DNA from 3 places in the Micromonospora sp. NPDC047521 genome. Region 2 is predicted to be linked to each of the others. Evidence: riboswitches for the same ligand, from Rfam matches in the RefSeq annotation. Region 2 holds a riboswitch; each other region holds the start of a gene.

Region 1 (7,960 bases), on a different contig from region 2:
GCGGCTACATCAAGGGCTACTACAACTTCGACATGGTCGGCTCGACGAACGGCGGCTACTTCATCAACCGGGTCAGCTCGACCACCGCCGCGCCGTTGAAGGCGTACTGGGACTCGTTGGGCCTGCAACCGGAGGAGAACGTCGAGGGGCAGGGCCGCTCCGACGACTACTACTTCCAGCAGGCAGGCATCCCCACCTCCGGCTACGCCGCGGGCGCCAGCGCCCGCAAGACCAGCGCCCAGGCGGCCAAGTGGGGAGGCACCGCCAACTCGGCGTACGACCCCTGCTACCACCGGTCCTGTGACACCACAGCCAACGTCAGCGCCACGGTGCTGAACCGGGCGGCGGACGGCGTCGCGTACGCGCTGTGGCAGCTCGCGGTGGGTGGCGGCACCCCGACCAACGACTTCTCCGTCGCGGTCAGCCCCACCACGCGCACCGTGGCCCGGGGCGCCAGCACCACCGCTACGGTCTCCACCGCCACCACCGCCGGCTCGGCGCAGTCGGTGAGCCTCTCCGCTTCCGGGGCGCCCAGCGGGGTGAGCGTGTCGTTCAGCCCGTCCTCGGTGACCTCCGGCGGCTCGTCGACGATGACACTTACCGCTTCGTCAAGCGCCGCTACGGGCACCTTCACAGTGACGGTCACCGGGACCGGCTCGGTCACCCGGACCGCCACCCTCACCCTCACCGTGACCGGCACCGGCGGCTGCGCGGCCGCCCAGGTGATCGGCAACGGCGGCTTCGAGAGCGGCGCCACCGTGTGGACGGCGTCCTCCGGGGTGATCACCAACTCCAGCAGCAAGCCGGCCCGCACCGGGTCGTACAAGGCGTGGCTCAACGGGTACGGCAGCACCCGCACCGAGACCCTGTCCCAGTCGGTGACCGTGCCGGCCGGGTGCGCCAGCTACACGCTGTCGTTCTGGACGCGCATCGACACCGCCGAGACCACCACGTCCACGGCGTACGACAAGCTGACCGTGCGGATGGGTTCGACAACGCTGGCGACGTACTCGAATCTGAACGCCTCGACCAGCTACGTCCAGCGCACGCTCAACGTGGCCGCGTACGCCGGGCAGACCGTGACGCTGACGTTCACCGGCACCGAGGACGCCTCACTGCAGACCAGCTTCGTGATCGACGACGTGACGTTGCAGGCGAGCTGACCGCGTACCCGACATGAGGGAGGGCCGCCGTCGGGAACACCCGGCGGCGGCCCGTCGCGTCGGAGGTCAGGGGAGCTGCGGGTAGAGCGCGGCGACGCCGCCGGCCAGCCCGGCCTGCACCTGCCGGCTCAGGTCGTCGGCGACGATCTCGTACGCGTCGGCCTCGATGCCGTCCACGGCGATCCGGGCGATGGCGGCCGGGTCGGACTTCGGGCCGGTGGCCGTGGCGGCCATGTCGGTGTCCAGGTAGCCGACGTGCAGGCCGGCGACCCGGACGCCCCGCTCGGCGAGTTGGACGCGCAGCACGTTGGTCATCGACCATTCGGCGGACTTGGCGACGCTGTAGGCCGGGTGGGCCGGGGAGCCGAACCAGGACAGCACGCTCAGCACGTTGAGGATCGTCCCGCCGCCGTTGCCGGCGATGACCGGCGCGAACGCCCGGATCGTCGACAGGGTGCCGATGTAGTGGGTCTCCAACTCCAGCCGGACGAGGTCCAGGTCGCCGTCGAGCAGGTCGGTCCGGGTGTCGATGCCCGCGTTGTTGATCAGCAGGTTCACGTCGCCGGCCAGCTCGGCGGCGGCGGCCACCGAGGCGGGGTCGGTGATGTCGAGGCGTACCGGCGTCACGCCGGGCAGGTCGACGGTGTCGGGGTTGCGGGCGGCGGCGTAGACGGTGGCGCCCCGGGAGGCGAGTTCGGCGGCGAGGTGGCGGCCGAAGCCACGGTTGGCGCCGGTGACGAGGGCGGTGCTTCCAGAGATCTTCATGGGCGTCAGGCTATCCGGGCTGGCTTATGCTAGCCAAAGTCAGCTACGTCACGAGGGCGGCGCGCCCGGATCGGGAATACGACCCGGACGCCCCCACCGCCCACCCGGTGACGACTCGTATCCTTTGCGCGAACCTCCGCACGTGACAGAAGGGAGACGGTGTGAGCAACCAGGCCGAGACGTTGGAGTTCCAGGCCGAGGCGCGTCAGCTCCTCCAACTGGTCGTCCACTCGATCTACTCGAACAAGGACGTCTTCCTGCGGGAACTCATCTCGAACGCGTCCGACGCGCTGGACAAGCTGCGGCTGGCCACCATGGTCGACAAGGACCTCGTCGCCGACACCGACGACCTGCACGTCGCCATCGAGGTAGACCGGGACGCCCGCACCCTCACCGTCCGGGACAACGGCATCGGGATGACCCGCGACGAGGTGGTCGGCCTCATCGGCACCATCGCCAAGTCGGGCACCGCCGAGCTGCTGCGCCAGCTGCGCGAGTCCGCCGACGCGCGCGCCTCGCAGGACCTGATCGGCCAGTTCGGCGTCGGCTTCTACGCCGCGTTCATGGTCGCCGACCGGGTCACCCTGCTCACCCGCAAGGCCGGCGAGACCGGCGGCACCCGCTGGGAGTCCGCAGGCGAGGGCACGTACTCGGTCGAGGGAGTCGACGAGGCGCCGCAGGGCACGTCTGTCACCCTGCACCTCAAGCCCGCCGACACCGAGGACAACCTGCACGACTACACCTCCGAGTGGACCCTCCGCGAGATCGTCAAGCGTTACTCCGACTTCATCGCCTGGCCCATCCGGATGACCGTCGAACGCCCCGGCGCCGACGGTGCGGACGCCACGAGCGAGGTGCAGACCCTCAACTCGATGAAGGCGCTCTGGGCGCGGCCCCGCGACGAGGTCGACGCCGCCGAGTACAACGAGTTCTACAAGCACGTCAGCCACGACTGGGCCGACCCCCTCGAGGTCGTGCACATGAAGGGCGAGGGCACCTTCGAGTACGAGGCGCTGCTGTTCCTGCCCAGCCACGCCCCGCTCGACATGTTCGCCCCGCAGGGCCGCCGCGGCGTCCAGCTCTACGTCAAGCGCGTGTTCATCATGGACGACTGCGAGGCGCTGGTCCCCACCTACCTGCGCTTCGTCAAGGGCGTGGTCGACGCGCACGACCTGTCGCTGAACATCTCCCGCGAGATCCTGCAACAGGACCGGCAGATCCAGATCGTCCGCCGCCGTCTGGTCAAGAAGGTCCTCGCCACGGTCAAGGACCTCAAGGCCAACCACCCCGAGCGGTACCGCACCTTCTGGACCGAGTTCGGCACTGTCGTCAAGGAAGGGCTGATCGACGACACCGACAACCGGGACACCCTGCTGGAGATCCTGTCGTTGGCGTCCACCAACGACCCGGCCGAGCCCACCGACCTCGCCGGCTACGTCTCGCGGATGAAGGACGGCCAGAGCGACATCTGGTACGCCACAGGCGACTCCCGGGCCACCATCGAGAACTCTCCGCACCTGGAGGCGTTCCGGGCCAAGGGCCACGAGGTGCTGCTCCTGACCGACCCCGTCGACGAGGTGTGGGTCGAGCGGGTCGGCACCTACGACGGCCGGCAGTTGCGCTCCATCGCCAAGGGCGAGGTCGACCTGGACACCGACGAGGAGAAGCAGCAGGCCGAGACCGAACGTGAGCAGCAGCGGCAGGAGTTCGCCGCGCTCGTCGAATGGCTGGGCGCCACCCTCGCCGACAGTGTCCGGGAGGTCCGCCTGTCGTCGCGGCTGACCACCTCACCGGCCTGCGTCGTCGGGGACGCGCACGATCTCACCCCGACGCTGGAGAAGATGTACCGGGCGATGGGGCACGAGATTCCGTCCACCAAGCGGATCCTGGAGATCAACCCGGGTCATCCGCTGGTCGCCGGGCTGCGCAAGGCCCACGAGCAGGGCGACTCCTCCGAAACCCTGACCGAGACGGCCGAGCTGCTGTACGGCCTGGCGGTGCTCGCCGAGGGCGGCGAACTGGCCGACCCGGCCCGCTTCACCCGGACGCTCGCCGACCGGCTGGCCCGCACCCTGTAGTCGCTCCGACCGGCGGGGCACCCGGCAGGGGCCCCGCCGGTACGCGACCCTGACCTCTGCCCGAACGTCGATTCCGGGAGGGCCCGTGCCTGTCGGCACAGTGATCTTCAGCGGCCAGGGGCCGCACGGCGACCCCTGGCACCCGTTGGCGCAGACCAGCGCCATCCTCGCGGACATGATCGGTGGTGCCGCCGTCGTGACGTCCGTCGACCGGCTCGCTACCGCGCTCGACGGTGCCCGACTGCTGGTGGTGAACGCGAGCGCCGACCGGTCCTCCCCGGTCCCCGACGACGCGCTCTTCGGGCTCGTTCTCGACGGCTTCCTGGCCGGCGGCGGCAACCTGCTCGCCGTCCACAGCGCGACCCTCGCGTTCCCCCGGGTGCCGAGCTGGCGTGCCACGATCGGCGCCGCCTGGGAGCACGGCCGTTCGTTCCATCCGCCGATCGGTTCCAGTCTCATCCGGCGGACCGCCGTCGCGCATCCGATCACCGAAGGGCTCGGCGACATCGAGGTCTTCGACGAGCGCTACACCGACCTGGAACGGGTCGATGGCGTCCACATCGAGCCGCTCTACGGGCACCGGGAGGGCGGCGTCTTCCACCCGCTCGTCTGGGCCCGCACGGCAGGGGACAGCCGGATCGTCTACAGCGCCCTCGGCCACGACGGCCGGTCGTACGAGTCGCCAGGCCACGTCGAGCTGCTGCGTCGAATCGTCGCCTGGCTCCGCCCAGAGCGCTGATCGCAAACGGTCCATCGTGGTCACTGCACAGTGCCGCGAGGCCCGCAACCGGTGGGCGCAACGCGGAGCGCTGCCCGGTGAAGAACTTCACAGCGAGTGGGCGTTCGTCACCGACCGTGCCTAACGTCGGTCGGGTTCGCCACTGCGGACACCACGGCCGGCAACGCCAAATCCTGCCCCCGGTCGTCGGAACCCAGTCCACCGGGCAGGAGCGGGGGACCCAGGTTTTCCGGTGCACGTCACCTCGGGGTGAAGCCGCCACCGCGCGGCCGGGCTCCTCGGCCCGAACCCGACAGCTCACCTCGCCGGCGTGGAGGAAATTCATGACTTCTGCTCACACGCCCCGTCATCGACGGGTCACCACCCGCCGCCTCGCCGTCGGCACCCTTGCCGTCGGCGCGGTCACCGGTGCTGTCGCCCTCTTCGGCCCGGCCGCCCCGGCGCAGGCCGGCGTCAACTGGGACGCGATCGCCAAGTGCGAGTCCGGCGGCAACTGGAAGACCAACACCGGTAACGGTTACTACGGCGGGTTGCAGTTCTCGCAGAGCACCTGGGCCGGTTACGGCGGCAAGAAGTACGCCGCACGCGCCGACCTGGCCAGCCGCGGCGAGCAGATCGCCGTCGCCGAGAACGTGCTCGACGGGCAGGGCATCGGCGCTTGGCCGACCTGCGGCAAGAAGGGCGGCTCGTCGGGCGGCTCCGCCACCAAGTCAACGAAGTCCACCAAGTCAACGAAGTCGACCAAGTCAACGAAGTCGACGGAGTCGAGCTCGAAGCCCGGGCCGTCGCGCGGCGAGAAGCCGGCGACGCGCGACAACGAGCGCACCGCGCCCGCGGCGGGCGGCGAGACGTACACCGTCAAGCCGGGCGACACCCTGTCGGAGATCGCCGACCGCCAGCGCTCGACCGGCGGCTGGCAGGCGCTGTACGAGCGCAACCGGCAGCTGATCGGCGCCGACCCGGGTCTGATCTTCCCGGGTCAGCGGCTCAGCCTCTGACGCACGACGCATGACGCACGAACGCTCGGCCGGGTCACCGGCCGAGCGTTCGCGCGTGACGACGCGGGTCGCGGTCAGGCCGCGGTGGCGGACGCCCTCTGCTCCCGCTGCTGTGCGGGCAGCGGCCCGGCGTTGCGGCCCCAGCGCGGCGCGGTCCCGCCGGGCCAGCCGGGGCGGCTCTCGTCCCGTACGTCGTCGACTGTCATCTCGACCGACGTGGACTCGCCGCGGGCCAGCCGCAGCGAGTGCTCGGCGCCGGTGCGGGCCTCGCACGGCCACCCCTGGCCGGCGCACTGGAGATTGCGGCAGTGCCCCTCGTCGTCCGGCTCGTGGGCGCTCAGCACGTCGACCGCGAGCTGCCAGAGCAGTGGGTCGGTCACGTCGTGCGGACGCTCGACGCGACGGCTCGGTCGGTTGCTGGTGTCGTCGGACATCGTAGGGCCCCCCTCGTCAGGCTGTTCCCCTCAAGGGTCACCCGTGGGCGGTCGGCTAAACCGCCGACCTGCTGTGATGTGTCACCGATCGCAGGAAACGCGGCCATCAGTCGGGCAATAGCGGCATCTCGACGCCGGGATCGCGGCCGAGCAGCACCGCCCGGGTGAGGGCCGCCGATCCGAACCGGTCGCGGACCGCGTCGACCGCCGCGTCGAGGTCGGTGCCGGGGTCGGGTTGGAAGGGCAGCTCCGGCTGGACCGGGTTGTCGTCGAGGTTGCCCACCGAGACGCCGATCAGGGTCACGCCCCGCCTGTCGATCTCGGGCTGGGTCGCCCGCAGCAGCGCCCGTGCGGCGGCGAGCACCTGTGTGGTGTCCGCGGTCGCCTTGCCCACCGTGTGCGAGCGGGTGGCCCGCGTGTAGTCGCCGAAGCGCAGCCGCAGCACCACCGTGCGTCCGGCCCGTCCGGCGGCCCGCATCCGCCTGGTGACCCGGTCGACCAGGCCGGCGAGGATCGCGTCCAGCTCGGCCGCCGCGTGCGGGGCGCGGCTCAGCGCGTGCTGCGCCCCCATCGACCCACGCCTGCGGCCCACCTGCACCGGCCGGGGGTCACGGTTGTGGGCCAGAGCGTGCAGGTGCCGGCCCGCGCCCGCGCCGAGCAGCGAGACCAGCGCCGCCTCACCGAGCCGGGCCACGTCGCCGACCGTACGGATCCGGCGTTCGCGCAGCCTCGCGGCGGTGATCGGACCGACACCCCAGAGCCGCTCGACCGGCAGCGGATGCAGGAACGCCAGTTCGCCGTCGGGTGCGACCACCAGCAGCCCGTCCGGTTTCGCCACCCCGCTTGCCACCTTCGCCAGGAACTTCGTCCGCGCCACGCCCACCGTGATGGGCAGGCCGACCTGCTCGCGGACCTCCCGACGCAGACCCTCGGCGATGTCGGCCGGGGGCCCGACCAGGCGGCGCAGGCCGCCCACGTCCAGGAACGCCTCGTCGATGGAGAGCCCCTCGACCAGCGGGGTGGTCCGCCGGAAGATCTCGAACACCGCTCGGCTCGCCACCGTGTACGCCGACATGCGCGGTGGCACCACTATCGCGTCGGGGCACAGCCGGCGTGCCTGCTGGCCGCCCATCGCGCTGCGGACGCCCCGTGCCTTCGCCTCGTAGCTGGCCGCGAGCACCACCCCGCCGCCGACGATCACCGGGCGTCCTCGCAGGCGTGGGTCGTCGCGCTGCTCGACCGACGCGTAGAAGGCGTCCAGGTCGGCGTGCAGGATGGTGGCCCCGGGCGACACGTACACATGTTCGCATAGCGCCTGTCGCCACGACAGTGACCTGGGCGAACGCGGTCACGTGTCGATCAGTCGAGGCAGAATTCGTTGCCCTCGGGGTCGGCCATGACGAGGTGGCCGGTGCCCAGCGGGGGAGCGGGTTCGTGTCGGGCGAGCCGGGTGGCGCCGTACGCGACGAGCCGTTCGGCCTCCGCTTCGAGGGCCGCCATCCGCTCGTCCCCGGCGAGGCCCGGCGCCGCGCGGACATCCAGGTGGACGCGATTCTTGACCTGCTTGCCCTCGGGTACGCGCTGGAAGAACAGCCGTGGTCGGGAGCCCTCGGGGTCGACCACCGCCGAGGCGTCGTTGCGGTTCTCCGGCGGAACGCCCATCGCGTCGAGTGCCTGCTCCCACGACTCGAAGCCGCCGGGCGGGCCCTGCAGCCGGTAGCCGAGCGCCTCGGCCCAGAACCTGGCCAGCGCGGCCGGGTCGGCGCAGTCGAACGTGATCTGC
Region 2 (7,960 bases):
TGGCCAGACCCAGCGCGCACGGGCAGGCGATGATCAGCACGGCCACTGCGGCGGTGAACGCGGCCGTCGGGCCGGCACCCGTCCCGAGCCACCAGCCGAGGGTGCCCACGGCCAGGGTGATGACGATCGGCACGAACACACCGGAGATCCGGTCGGCCAGCCGCTGCACGGCCGCCTTGCCGCTCTGTGCCTGCTCCACCAGGTCGGCCATCCGGGCGAGCTGGGTGTCGCCGCCGACCCGGGTGGCGGTGACCACCAGCCGTCCGCCCGCGTTGATCGTGGCGCCGACCACGCCGTCTCCCGGGCCGACCTCGACCGGCACCGACTCCCCTGTCACCATGCTGGCGTCGACGGCCGAGGTGCCCTCGTCGACCACCCCGTCGGTGGCGATCTTCTCCCCTGGCCGGACCACGAACCTGTCGCCCACCACGAGCTGGTCCACAGGCATCCGGGTTTCCACGCCGTCGCGCAGCACCGCCACGTCCTTGGCGCCGAGTTCGAGAAGGGCGCGCAGGGCGGCGCCGGCGGTCCGCTTGGAACGCGCCTCGAAGTAGCGGCCGGCCAGGATGAACACGGTCACCCCGGCGGCCGCCTCCAGGTAGATGTTGCCCGCGCCGTCGGTGCGGGTGATGTCGAAACGGAACGGGTGCGTCATGCCCGGCATCCCGGCGTCGCCGAGGAAGAGCGCCCAGAGCGACCACCCGAACGCCGCCAGGGTGCCGAGCGAGACCAGCGTGTCCATTGTCGCCGCGCCGTGCCGTAGGTTGGTCCACGCCGCGCGGTGGAACGGCAGGCCACCCCAGACCACCACCGGGGCGGCCAGGGTCAGCGACAGCCACTGCCAGTAGTCGAACTGCCAGGCGGGAACCATGGCCAGCAGGACCACTGGCACGCTGAGCGCCGCCGACACCCAGAGCCGGGTACGCGGCCCCCTCAGCGGGTCCACCGGCTCCTCGGTGCTGGCCGGCGGCGCCGGCAGCGCCGCCGTGTAACCGGTCTTCTGCACGGTGTCGATGAGGTCGTCAGGTGTGACGCCGTCGACGTAGCGGACGGTGGCCTTCTCGGTGGCGTAGTTGACCGTGGCGCTCACCCCGTCCATCCGGTTCAGCTTCTTCTCGATCCGGGCGGCGCAGGCGGCGCAGGTCATCCCCCCGATCGCCAACTCGATCCGGTTCGGCGCCTCGGGCAGCGGTCTGCTGGTGGTGGTCATCGTCTGGTCCCGTCAGTTGTGCCCGTGCCCGGGGGTGCCGTGCTCGGCCTCCCCGGTCGGCGTGGTTCCGCTCGGGCGGGGATCGCCCCCGGCCGTGGCGGCGCCGGCGACGACCGTGAACTCGGCGGTGTGCACCGCTCCGCCGTGCCGGAAGTCGAGGTAGAGCCGGTAGGTGCCGGCCGACGGCACCTCGGCGAGGAAGGTGACGCCCGGGCCGGGGCGGGTACGGCCGTCGCCGGGCGTCCCGGCCGGGTGCACGTGCAGGTACGCCAGATCACCCCGGCGCAGCGCCACCAGGTGCCCGTACGCGCCCAGGTAGGGCTCCAGGTCGGTGACCGGCTGCCCGTCCCGGCTGATCGTCAGGGTGAGCGGCGAGGTGCGGCCGGGCTGCGGCTCGCCGGCCAGGGTGACCGTGTAGCCGTCGACGCTTGTGCTTGTCGCCGGGGCTGGCAGCGGCCGCTCGGTCAACTCGCCGGGGACTGTCACGTCCACCCCCAGGGTCAGCGGCTCGCCACCGGTCGGGGTGAAATCGGCGAAAGCCCGCCACTGCCCGGGACCGGCCAGCGGGGTGGCGACCCGCCAGGTGCCGTCCGAAGTCAGGTCGGGGTGGACGTGCCGGAAGCCGGAGAGGTCCCGGCGGGCCACGATCAGGTGCATCCGCTTGTCGTGTGCGACGTCGTAGCTGGTGACCGGGCGGCCGTCCGGGCCGTCGACAGTGAAGGCGAACTCGCCGGCCGGGGCGGCGACCGGGGCGAGGGTGTACCCACGGTCGGAGACGAGCAGGCCGCCGGGGAACCGGTCGACCGGTTCGTCGTGCTCCCCGTCGGAGTGGGCGGCTTCGCCGTCGTGCCGGATCTCCGCGGTGGGGACGCCGGGGTCGACCACGCGGCCGACCCCGTACGCCGTGCCGAAGACCGCCACGAGACCGAGGGCGAAACCGCCCAGTCGGGTCACCGTGTTCACGCCGGACCTCCGGATGAGCCGTCCACGAGCTCGTAGCCGGCCTCGTCGACGGCGGCCCGGACGGACGCCACGTCCAGCGGCTGGTCGCTGCTCACGGTGACCTGGCCGCTGGCGAGGTCGACCTGGACGTCGCGTACACCGTCGAGGGCGCTGACCTCGGCGCTGACCGCGCTGACGCAGTGCCCACAGGTCATGCCCTGCACCTGGTACGTGGTGTTGACCATCAGACCGTCTCCTCTGCCTCGCTACCGGTACCCGGTGGGGGTATCCGTCAGGTTGGACCGTACCATACCCCCCAGGGGTAGGCTATCCTGGTCGGCATGACCGCACCCACCCCGATCCGCGGGTACACCGCCAGCAAGGACCAGCTGCTCGCGCGGCTCCGCCGCGTCGAGGGCCAGGTCCGGGGCATCGAGAAGATGGTCGACGACGACCGCTACTGCATCGACGTGCTCACCCAGATCTCCGCGATCCAGGCCGCCCTCGACAAGGTGGCGCTGGGTCTGCTCGACGGCCACGCGCGGCACTGCATGCACGAGGGCGCCGCCGAGGGTCGGGCCGACGAGATGGCCACCGAGATGATGGCGGCCGTCGGCCGGCTGATGAAGCGCGGCTGACGCCCCTCAGTCCGACTCCGGGTAGAGCCGGACCCGGCGCAGCAACTGGGCGTTGAGCGCCACCACGACCGTGGACGCCGACATCAGCACGGCGGCCAGCGCCGGGCTCAACGCCACCCCGGCCCAGGCCAGCACCCCGGCCGCCAGGGGCAGCGCCACCACGTTGTAGCCCGCCGCCCAGGCCAGGTTCTGCCGCATCTTGCGGTACGACGCCCGGGACAGCCGCACCACGGCGCCCACCCCACGCGGGTCCGACGAGGCGAGCACCACCCCGGCCGACTCGATCGCCACGTCGGTGCCCGCACCGATCGCGATGCCCACGTCGGCGCGGGCCAGCGCGGGCGCGTCGTTCACCCCGTCACCGACCATCGCCACGGTCAGCCCCCGCCGCTGGAGATCGGCCACCCGGCCGTCCTTGTCCGCCGGCAGCACCTCGGCGAAGACCTCGTCGACACCGGGGCGGAACCCGAGTTCGGCGGCGACCGCCTCGGCCACCGGCCGCGCATCCCCGGTGATCATGGCGATGGTCCGGACGCCTTCGGCGCGCAGCTCGTCGACCGCCCGTCGGGCCTCCGGACGCACCTCGTCGGTCACCGCGAACGCGCCGAGCACGGTGTCCGGCAGCCGCACCAGATGCAGCACCGCCGCACCCCGCGCCGACCAGCGCCCGGTCGCCGTCTCCAGGTCGGCCGGGAGCGACACCCCCAACTCGCGAAGCAGCGCCGGCCCACCCACCGCGTACTCCGTACCCTCGACTGTCGCCCGCACACCGCGGCCCGGCAGCGACCGGAACCTGTGGGCCGGGGCCGGACCCGCGGACCCGGCCGCCGCGACTACCGCCCGGGCCAGCGGATGCTCGCTGTCCGACTCGACGCCGGCGGCGATGCGCAGCGCCTCGTCCCGCTCCACGCCAGGCGTCACAGTCACGTCGGAGACGGTGTGCTCGCCCCGGGTCAGCGTGCCGGTCTTGTCGAAGAGCACCGCGCCGACGGTCCGCATCCGCTCCAACGCCAACCGGTCCTTCACCAGGATCCCGGATCGCGCGGCCACCGCCGTGGAGAGCGCGACGACAAGCGGAATGGCCAGGCCGAGCGCGTGCGGGCAGGCGATCACCAGGACGGTTACCGCGCGGACCAGCGCCTCGTCGGTCCGGCCCAGCGCCGTCCAGACCAGCACGGTCAGCACGGCGGTCCCGGTGGCCAGGTAGAACAACGCGGCGGCGAACCGGTCGGCCAGCAGCTGGGCCCGACCGCCCGAGCGCTGCGCCTCGGCGACCATGCGCTGGATGCCGGCGAGGGCGGTCTGCTCACCAAGCGCCTCGACCCGGACCCGGATCGCCGAGTCGGTGGCGACAGTGCCCGCCACCACCCGGCCGCCGGCCGCGCGGGCGACCGGCCGCGACTCGCCGGTGATCATCGACTCGTCCAGCTCGGCACCGCCCTCGACGATGACCCCGTCGGCCGGCACCCGGCCACCCGGGCGGACCAGCAGCACGTCGCCGACCCGCAGCGCGTCCACCGGCACCGGTTCGACCCGGCCGTCGGCGGCCACCCGCTCGGCCTCGTCGGGCAGCAGCGCGGCAAGCGCCGCGAGGGCTCCCCGGGCCTGCCCGATGGCCTTCATCTCCTGCCAGTGCCCGAGCAGCATGATGGTGACCAGCGCCGCCAACTCCCACCAGAAGTCCAGGTCGAACGCGCCGACGCTGGTGGCCAGCGACGCGGTGTAGGCGACGGTGATCGCCATCGCGACAAGCAGCATCATCCCCGGTGCCCGGTCCCGCACCTCCCGGACCGCGCCGACCAGGAACGGCCAGCCGCCCCACCAGAACACCACCGAGCCGAGCGCCGGCCCCACCCAGGAACTCCCCGGCACGTCCCAGCGCGGACCGAGCCGGTCCGCCACGAGGTGACTGGTCAGCACCACCGGCACGGTGAGCACCAGGCAGACCCAGAACCGGCGGCGGAACATCGCCGGATCGTGACCGGCGTGCTTGTCGTGCCCACCGTGATGCTGACCGTGCGGACCATGTGGTGACTCAGCGTGCATGACTCCACGATCACGGGTCGCACTCCGCCGCGCGGGCGGTTCGGGGACCCCGACACTCCGCCACGACCTGCGCCCCACAGCCTGTGTGGTTAGCATTCCGACGATGGCCCTCCGGATCACGCTGCGCAGTCCGGCACCGGTGCCGCCGCGACACGGCGGCGCCCCCGGCCGGTCCAGCCAGTCGTTCACCGTACGTGATCAAGCGATCGGCATCCCGCGATCCGCCGCGCCCGTCACCGCATTTCCGCGGCGACGGTGAACCGACCGGCCCGCCGGCACGTACCCCGCACCGGATTCGTTGGGAGTCTCGCATTGGGTTCCGACCACAGCCGTTCCGTTCCGTCCGCCCCTCCCCGGGTACGGCGGATCCTCGTCGCGACCGTGGTACCCCTGTTCGTCGCCACGGTGCTCGCGGCTGTGGTGCTCTGGCCTCGGGGCGACTCCCCGCAGACCGGCGGGGGCGCGGACGTCCCGCGCTACCACGGCACAGTGACCCGCGTGGTTACCGAACCGTGCCCGCCCACGCCGCAGACCCCGGAGGGCACGCCGAACGCCGGCGACGGGCGGTGCGGCACGGTGGACCTCCGGGTGCAGGACGGGCCGAGCGCCGGGCAGCAGGTCCAGACACCGGTACCGGACGGCCCCGGAGCACCCCGGGTCGACGTCGGCGACGAGGTGATCCTGGTCGAGCTGACCGACCCCGCCGACCCCGGCGCCAGCAACTGGAACATCGCCGAACACCAGCGCGGCACACCGCTGGTGTGGCTGGCGGTGATCTTCGCCGCCGCGATCGTCGCGTTCGGCAGGTGGCGTGGCCTGGCCGCGCTCGCCGGGCTGGCCGCCAGCTTCGCCATCCTGCTCACCTTCGTGCTGCCGGGCATCGCCGCCGGCCGGTCACCGCTTGTCGTCGCGGTGGTCGGTGCCGCCCTGATCATGTTCGTGGTGCTCTACCTGACGCACGGGGTGACCGCGCAGACCTCGGTAGCTGTCCTCGGCACCCTGGGCAGCCTGGTCCTCACCGGCGTGCTCGCCACCATCGCCACCGCCGCCACCCACCTCACCGGTTTCGGCAGCGAGGACGCCACCACGCTGTCGATGTTCCAGGCCGACGTGGACCTGCACGGCCTCCTGCTCGCCGGGATCATCATCGGCTCGCTCGGGGTGCTCGACGACGTGACGGTCACCCAGGCGGCCACCGTCACCGAACTGGCGAACGCCAACCCGGGGCTGACCCGGTTGCAGCTCTACCGGGCGGCCACCCGGGTCGGCCGGGCGCACATCGCCTCCACGGTCAACACGATCGTGCTGGCGTACGCGGGCGCCTCGCTGCCCCTGCTGCTCCTGCTCACCGCCGACACGCGCCCCCTCGGGCAGATCCTCACCAGCGAGTTCCTGGCGCAGGAGATCGTCCGCAGCGCCGTGGCCACCCTCGGCCTCATCGCCGCCGTGCCGCTGACCACCGGGCTGGCCGCGGTGGTGACCGCCGCCGGACGGTCGAGCGCCGAGCCGGCCGACGACGTCCCCGTCCCCCGGCCCGAGCCGGACCGGGCGGAGGCCCTGGCCGCACTGAGCTCCCCGCGAACGGTCCCGGTGGACGGACCGGACCGGACGCGGACGACACCCCCGCCCACCGCCACCGACGGGTGGCCAGAGCCGAACAGGAGCACGGATACGGCATGGTGACACTCCTCAGCGTGACCAGATCGGGCATCCGGCCTGAGAACCGCATCACTGGTCACTCAACGCCATGGCGAAATGACGCTTTTAGTCGGCATCGGGACGTAGCTCAGGGGGGCGACTCTCGGGTAACCTCGCTGCCGGTCACCGCCGAAGGCGCGAATCGGCGCCTGCGGTGCCACCGCCCAATCGCCAGCCGGCGAGCCGGGAACCCAGGTACGTGGGGTGAATCCGCGTCAGCGGTAGGGGCCACTTCCGCCCCGAACCCGTCAGCTAACCCGGTCGGCGGTCGACGGAAGGGAACATCGTGACGGCACCCCTACGCCGCTGGTTGACGCCCGTGGTGGCCGTGATCGCCGCACTGACCGTGCTCGCCGGCCCCCTCCCGGCGAACGCCGCCCCGACGACGCCGACGCCGTCCGGGCACGAGGAGGACGGCGAGCCGACACTGCTCAACGACGTCATCGAGAAGACCAACCGGGACTACGTGGCGGCCAAGTCCCAGCTGGACAAGTCCAAGAAGCGGCAGGCGGAGCTGGCGGCCGAGGTGGACCGCGCGAAGGCCGAGCTGGACGCCCTGGCCCCGCAGGTCAGTCAGATCGCCGCCCAGTCCTACCGGACCGGTCGGATCGGCGCCATCGCGATGCTGCTGGAGAGCGACGCCCCCGACTCGTTCGTCAGGCGGGCCGCCGCGCTCGACGAGATGAACATGGTCAACGAGAAGAAGCTCTCCGAGGTCAACGCGGTGAAGGCCCGCGCCGAACAGGCGAAGCTGCTTCTCGACGCGGAGGTACGGGAGCAGCAGAAGCAGACCGCCCTGATGGCGAAGGAGAAGCGCGACGCGGACAAGGCGCTCGCCCTCGTCGGTGGGAAGGGCTTCACCGGAGGCCTGGTGGACGCCACGTCGCCGGTCGCCCGGATCGGTCCGGGACGCACCGCCGACGGCGACTGGAAGCCGCAGTCGTGCAGCGAGGACGACCCGACCACGTCCGGCTGCGTCACGCCGCGCACGCTGCACGCGTACAAGGAGGTCAAGCGGGCCGGCTTCAACAGGTTCGTGGGCTGCTACCGCTCCGGCGGGCCGTGGGAGCACCCGAAGGGCCGCGCCTGCGACTGGTCGTTGCAGAAGAGCGGCTTCAGCCCGTGGCACAACGACGACACCCGGACGTACGGCAACAACGTCGCCGCGTTCCTCATCCGCAACGCCGACCGCCTCGGCATCTACTACGTGATCTGGAACCGGCAGATCTGGTTCCCGGCGACCGGCTGGAAGTCGTACAGCGGGCCGTCGAACCACACCGACCACGTCCACATGTCGCTGCTCTGACCCACCCGCTCAGCTGATCGAGGGCCGTCCCGCACCGCGGGGCGGCCCTCGTCGCGTCAGGCGGCGGCGGGCGTCGACGGCCCGTCGGGTACGTCGAGCGAGGCGACGCCTGCCGGAACG
Region 3 (6,177 bases), 470 kb from region 2:
GGCGCTGCAGAGCGAGCTGGCCCTGAACCGGGTCGGTGACCTCGCCTCCCGCTACTACATCTCCGGCCCGTCGCACGACATCGGCGCCCTGCTGGTCGCCGCCAAGCCGGACACGCTCACCGAGCAGCTCACCGTTCTCGACCGGCTCGCCGCGCAGGAGCGCAAGCAGGTCGAGGGCGTGCTTGCCGTGCGGGCCAAGTACGACGGCGAGAAGCAGAAGCTCGACACGTTGATCGCCACCCAGACCGAGCAGCAGAACGAGCTGGCCGCCAAGAAGAAGCAGATCGACGCCGAGATCAAGAAGCTCGAGGCGTCCCTGCCGAAGACCACGATCAAGACGGCCGGCTGCCCGACCATCAACGGTGTGGCCAACACCGCCGCGCAGAAGGCGATCAAGACCGCCTGCCAGCAGGTCGGCGATCCCTACGTCTGGGGTGCCACCGGCCCGAACTCGTTCGACTGCTCGGGGCTGACCCAGTACGCGTACAAGTCGGCCGGGATCTACCTCACCCACCACACCGGTGCCCAGTGGAAAGAGGGCGAGGTCGTCTCCCGGGCCGATGCTCGTCCCGGTGATCTGGTCTTCTTCTTCAGCGACCTGCACCACGTCGGCCTGTACCTCGGCAACGACCTGATGGTGCACGCGCCACGCGCCGGTAAGCCGGTGCAGGTGGCGAGCATCAACAACATGCCTGTCGCCGGGTTCCGTAGGCCGCCCAAGAAATAAAACTGATCCGCCCAGGCACGACGACGGCCCCCGGTCACCGACTGGGGGCCGTCGTGGTTTCTCAGGAGTTGCCGGTCAGCGGGGCGCGCCCACCGGGGACGGCAGCAACTGCACGTCGGCCAGGTTGACGTACATGATGCGGTGGCCGAACTGGATCTGCGCGTACCGGTTCTTGCCGCGGATCACGGTCCAGTCGCCGGGCGATGAGCCGTCGAACGTGCTGGCCCGGTAGTACTCGCCGGCCAGCACCGCGCCGACGGAGTACCGCTGACCGGCGGCCAGGGTGTACTGCAACGGGGAGATGGTCTGGTAGGGCACGCCCTCGGGGTAGGCGGCCTCCTCCGGGTACGCCCGCCCGTACACCGGGATGGTGGCCCGGCCGGGCTTCGGGACGGCAACCACGCCGACCGTCCAGCTCGCGGTGGGGGCGGACGCCGGGTTGTGGAACCAGGCCTTCTGTCCGAGGTACCAGATGGCCGTCCAGTCACCCTGCCGGCCGGCGAGGGCGTACGTCTGGCCGGCGGAGGCCCGGGCGCCGTGGTCGGACACCTCCATGGTGTTCGGGGTGCCGTCGGGGCGCAGCGCGATGTCGTTCACCAGCGGCGCGTCCGCGGACGGCGCGGCGCGCAGCACCACCGACGAGGAGCCGCGCGGTGTGCACGGCACGCCGGGGGTGACGCATCCGATGAACGCGGGCTGGTTGGTGGCGTAGTCCGGGTCGATCCGGACGAGGCCGGTGGCCGGGGTGCCGGTGTCCAGTCGCGGAGCGTGCAGCAGGTCGAAGTAGTGCGTCCAGTCCCAGTACGGCCCCGGGTCCCAGTGCATTCCGCGTACTGTCGACGCGACGGTGCCGGGCACGTTGTCGTGGCCGATGATGTGCTGGCGGTCCAGCGGGATGCCGAGCCGCAGCGCGAGGTGCCGGACGAGCTTCGCCGAGGTCCGGTACATCGCCTCGGTGTACCAGGTGCCCTGGGCGGCGAAGCCCTCGTGCTCCAGCCCGATCGACTTGGCGTTGACGTACCAGTTGCCGGCGTGCCAGCCGACGTCCTTGGTCTTCACGTGCTGGGCGATGTGCCCGTCCACCGATCGCAGCGAGTAGTGCCAGCTCACGTACGTCGGGTCCTGGACGAGCTTCAGCGTGGTCGCCCAGCTCGCCTCGGTGTCGTGGATGACGATGTACTCGATCTTCTGCCGGGCGGGCCGGTCGGAGAGGTCGTGGTTGCCGTAGTCGCCGTCGCCGAACGCCTGGTAGGGCGCCGGGATCCACTCGCAGGAGATGGTGCGGGGGCACTCCAGCCCGTCCGGGCGGGCGAGGCGACGCAGACCCAGCCGGTCCAGCCAGGAGCGCTCCGGTCGTACCGCGCTGGCCGGCAGCGTGATCCGCTGGCCGTCGTCGGTCACCCGGGACTCGCCGGCGCTGATCGTGGTGAAGACCTCGTCGGCGAAGGCCGCCGCGGCGTCGGCGCTGTCCGCGCCGGCGTAGCGGGCCACCGCGCCGTACCAGGTGGCCGGGTCGGTGCCGGCTCCGACCGGGGCACCCAACTCCCGCTGGTACGACGCGAGCAGCGCCGCCCCGCCACGGATGTTGGCGTTCGGGTCGGTACGCAGCGACTCGGGTGCGGCGCCGGTCAGCGCGGCGGCGGCGTCCACGGTCTGCAACGCGGCCGGGGGTGGCGCGGGGTCCTCGGCGGGTGGGGTCGCGGGTGCCAGCGCGGGCCGGGAGTCGTCGCCGCGCGGGTCCTCGGTGCCGGTGTCGTGGTGGCCGCGTCCGGGCAGGGCGGCGACGTGGCGGGCGTCGGTCAGGTGCATCGGGCCGTAGCCGCCGCTGGTGCTCGGTGTGCCGCCGTTGCTGTCCCAGCGGGACTCCAGGTAGGAGACACCGAGCAGCACGGTGGTCGGCACGCCGTACTCGGTCGCCGCGGCGGCGTACTGCTGCTGGCGGTCGGGGGCGGGCGCCGCTGCGGCGCCGGCGGGTGGCGGTATCGCGGTCGAGGCGGCGACCACGGCGGCGGCGAGCAGGGCGAGCCGGCCGGCGGACAGGGTTGGACGGTGCATCGAACCCCCCAGATTTGCGCGGATGAAGGTGAGGTCACCTTCGCGCCGCCCGGGAGCCTGCGTCAATACCTTTCCATCTGTCGAAGTCTTCGGAAAGAAATCTTCGCGTACGCCCCGTGACTCTCTCCAATCGGTACGGAGTGTCACGGCCGCACGGGTTGCGGATCGGTAACGGGCGTCTCTACTCTGGTCATTTGTCGGCCCGACAGCAGGTCCGCCCAGCCCGGGCGGTAACGGACCGACACCGCCGAGTCGCTTCCGAGCGAACCGGGGACCCACGTCCCCCCGGGGTGAATCCGCAGCCACTGCGGTAGGGCGCCAACTTCCCGCCCGAACCCGTCAGCTAACCCGGTAGGCGGTCAGGAAGAAGGAGAACGGAACCCCGGTGGCACTCCATGCCCCGCGGCCGTCGTCCGAGCGGTCGGCGCCAGCCGGCCCGACGTCGATCGTGCCGCGCCCACGCTGGTCCCGCTTCACCACCGCTCTCGCCGCACTGGCCGGCGTCGCCGTCGTCCTGACCGGCAGCGCCACCGCGGCCCACGCCGACCCGTCGGTCGCCGAGATCGAACGCCAGATCGACGCCGACTGGAACAAACTCGAACCGATCATCGAACGGCACAACGCCACCCGGATCGACCTCGCCGCCAAGCGCAGGCAGGCCGACGCGTTGGCCGCCCAGATCGCCCCGCTGGAGCGTCAGGTCGACGCCGCGATGGACAAGGTCAGCGCCCTGGCCGTGCGCGCGTACAAGGGCGAGAACGTCTCCACCGTCAACGCCGTGCTGGGCAGCCGGTCGCCGAGCGAGGTCGTCGGGCAGCTCGAAATGCTCGACCGTTTCGCGCACAACCAGCAGCAGGACGTCCGCGAGGTGGCCGACCTGCGCGACGAGTTGGCCGCGAAGAAGGCTCCGCTCGACGAGATGGTGTCCCAGCTGACCCGCACCGAGGCCCAGCTGGCGGCGAAGAAGAAGCAGATCAACGAGGAGATCGACCGCCTACAGAAGCTGCGCCTCAAGGTGTACGGCAACGGGGGCGGCGGCCCGCTGCGCCCCGCGCCCTGCCCGGCGAGCTACCCCGGCGGTGCTGCCGGCACGGCGGTGAAGTTCGCCTGCGCGCAGATCGGCAAGCCCTACGTGTGGGGGGCCGAGGGCCCGAACTCGTACGACTGCTCCGGGCTGATGCTCGCCGCGTGGGCGAAGGCCGGCGTGAGCCTGCCGCACAACGCCGCCGCGCAGAGCCGGGTCACGAAGAACGTCAGCCGGGCCGACCTGCGCCCCGGTGACCTGGTGTTCTACTACAGCGACATCCACCACGTCGGCATGTACGTCGGCAACGGCTGGGTGGTGCACGCCTCCCAGGCCGGTCAGCCGGTCAAGATGAAGAAGGTCGACGACGGCCCGATCCACAGCTACGGCCGCCCCGGCTGATCAGAGGTGACCGAAGGGCCCGTCGCGATCCGTTCGCGGCGGGCCCTCGTCGTTCTTGCCTCAGCGGGTCGGCCAGGTGCGCCAGTGCTGCCAGGCCCGGCTGGGATTCGGTGCCGGTGACCAGCGCGTCGAGGTCGCTGGTCGTACATTTGTTCGATAGAATGCCCACATGGCTTCCTGGTCCGAATTCGCCGCCGACGAGCCCCGACTCGCCGACGGGATCCGCGTTCTCCTCCAGCAGTACGGGCCGGGCTTCGGCTACCTGGCCACGGTCCGCGCCGACGGCGGGCCCCGGGTCCATCCGGTTTCCCCGGTCATCACCGACGAGGGCTTGTTCTGCTTCGTCATCGACTCCCCGAAGCGCCGTGACCTCGAACGGGACGGCCGTTACGCGCTGCACTCGTTCCCGCCTGAGGAGAGCGACGACGAGGCGTACGTGGCGGGTCACGCCCGACCGGTGACCGACCCCGCCCAGCTGGCCCGGTTGGCCCAGGGTGCCCGGGCCGAGCCGCACGCCGACTGGCGGCTGTTCGAGTTCACCGTCGACGTGGCGATGTTGACCCGCCGCGAGCAGCCCGTCGCGGGCATTCCGGGTTACGCGCCGGGCCGGCCGGCCGTGCAGGTCTGGCTCGATCCGCACGCTCCGCCGGTGGCTGCCGCGCCTGTCGCCGTACCGCCGGCGCGGCCGACCCGTCGCAGCCGTGACGTGCAGTGCACGGCCGCCTGACCACGGCCAGAAAGACGCCGGTGCCGGCTCCGTCGTGACGGAGCCGGCACCGGGTGTACGCGGAGAAGCTACGCGGCGCGGTAGGCGTTCCACGCGGTGATCATGCGGCTCGCCTGTCCCGGGGTGAACTGGTACATGCACGAGTCGTAGGTGTAGTCCATGAAGTTGGTGATCGGGTCCAGCCCGGTCGCCGAGCAGGTGTTGCGCCCGGTCGGGCACTGGTAGGCCGGCGACGCCTCGGCCGGGGTGTCGCTGACGCCGTCACCCGAGCCGCCGCAGCCACCCTGGAAGGTGTGGTAGAGGTTCAGCCAGTGGCCGACCTCGTGGGTGCCGGTGTCGCCCTGGTTGTAGTTGGTGGCGGTGCCGCCCGGCAGCGACTCGTTCAGCGCGACCACGCCGTCCATGCTGCTCAGGTTGCGCTGCGGGAAGGTCGCCCAGCCCAGCAGGTCGTTGCTCAGCTCACCGAGGTAGATGTTGAGGGTGTTCTTGCCGCCCACCCGCAGTGAGGACTTCATCGACCGCTCCGCCGACGAGCCCTGCACGATCGGGTACCACGACGGGTTCGTCACCCGGTTGATCTTGTCGAGTCGGAAGGCGAACGCGGTGACCGCTCCGCCGGTCGAGCCGGCGTAGGCCTGGTTCAGCACGGTGATCTGCGAGGTGATCATCGAGTCGGGGATGTTGCCGCCGGCCCGCGTGCTGTTCTCCTGGATCACGTGCACGACCACCGGGATGGTGACCGTGGCCAGCGCCGTCTCGCCCGCGCCGGTGCGGAAGCTGGCGCGCTCGCGCAGCGCCGCCGCGAGGTCCGCGTCCCGCTCGCGGACCTGCTTCGCGGTCAGCTCGTTCGGGTCGTGCTTGGCCTCCGCACCGGGCTTCATCCGGGCGTTGGAGTGGCTGTCTGCCGGCTCGGCGCAGGCGCCGCCGGGCGCCGCGGAGAAGGCCGAAGCAGCCGGAACGACGCCCACCGCGGCGGTGCTGAGCAGCAGCGCGAAGGTCGTCGACGCGACACCGGCGGCACGCCGGGTCAGCAGGTTGGGACGGGGTCCCATGGGCCCACCTCTTTCTGGCGGCGCGACAGGGGGTGTGTCACGCCGTGGCTGGCAACGTGTGGCAGACGTTACAACTGATCGACGTATTTGAGAACGACCATATGTTGCCGTCCGGAAACTTCTTCCTGGGCGTGCGGGGTGGCGGGCTCGCGGGGGTACCTGGGTGCGCCGGCTCGACCACTCGGGTACA

What was found. Region 2 has a riboswitch for cyclic di-AMP ahead of ACZ6N8_RS04015 (coiled-coil domain-containing protein). Riboswitches for the same ligand answer to the same signal wherever they lie in the genome.
Region 1: linked by a shared signal. The riboswitch ahead of ACZ6N8_RS28930 (transglycosylase family protein) and the one ahead of ACZ6N8_RS04015 (coiled-coil domain-containing protein) in region 2 are both predicted to bind cyclic di-AMP.
Region 3: linked by a shared signal. The riboswitch ahead of ACZ6N8_RS06305 (C40 family peptidase) and the one ahead of ACZ6N8_RS04015 (coiled-coil domain-containing protein) in region 2 are both predicted to bind cyclic di-AMP.

What each region holds. Positions count from the first base shown of each region.
Region 1 covers NZ_JBVJGN010000020.1:36,609-44,568, reverse strand. The annotation lists gene ACZ6N8_RS28950 (M28 family metallopeptidase) at 1-1,163, shown strand, start outside; gene ACZ6N8_RS28945 (SDR family oxidoreductase) at 1,230-1,928, opposite strand; gene htpG (molecular chaperone HtpG) at 2,090-4,006, shown strand; gene ACZ6N8_RS28935 (ThuA domain-containing protein) at 4,092-4,745, shown strand; cyclic di-AMP (ydaO/yuaA leader) riboswitch at 4,900-5,070, shown strand; gene ACZ6N8_RS28930 (transglycosylase family protein) at 5,069-5,743, shown strand; gene ACZ6N8_RS28925 (hypothetical protein) at 5,818-6,177, opposite strand; gene dinB (DNA polymerase IV) at 6,284-7,471, opposite strand; gene ACZ6N8_RS28915 (VOC family protein) at 7,537-7,960, opposite strand, start outside.
Region 2 covers NZ_JBVJGN010000002.1:26,353-34,312, forward strand. The annotation lists gene ACZ6N8_RS03985 (heavy metal translocating P-type ATPase) at 1-1,210, opposite strand, end outside; gene ACZ6N8_RS03990 (hypothetical protein) at 1,223-2,173, opposite strand; gene ACZ6N8_RS03995 (heavy-metal-associated domain-containing protein) at 2,170-2,397, opposite strand; gene ACZ6N8_RS04000 (metal-sensitive transcriptional regulator) at 2,494-2,790, shown strand; gene ACZ6N8_RS04005 (heavy metal translocating P-type ATPase) at 2,797-4,836, opposite strand; gene ACZ6N8_RS04010 (YibE/F family protein) at 5,149-6,519, shown strand; cyclic di-AMP (ydaO/yuaA leader) riboswitch at 6,686-6,816, shown strand; gene ACZ6N8_RS04015 (coiled-coil domain-containing protein) at 6,821-7,840, shown strand; gene ACZ6N8_RS04020 (carbonic anhydrase) at 7,897-7,960, opposite strand, start outside.
Region 3 covers NZ_JBVJGN010000002.1:502,057-508,233, reverse strand. The annotation lists gene ACZ6N8_RS06315 (C40 family peptidase) at 1-727, shown strand, start outside; gene ACZ6N8_RS06310 (N-acetylmuramoyl-L-alanine amidase) at 803-2,782, opposite strand; cyclic di-AMP (ydaO/yuaA leader) riboswitch at 3,018-3,154, shown strand; gene ACZ6N8_RS06305 (C40 family peptidase) at 3,168-4,208, shown strand; gene ACZ6N8_RS06300 (pyridoxamine 5'-phosphate oxidase family protein) at 4,378-4,935, shown strand; gene ACZ6N8_RS06295 (zinc metalloprotease) at 5,004-5,987, opposite strand.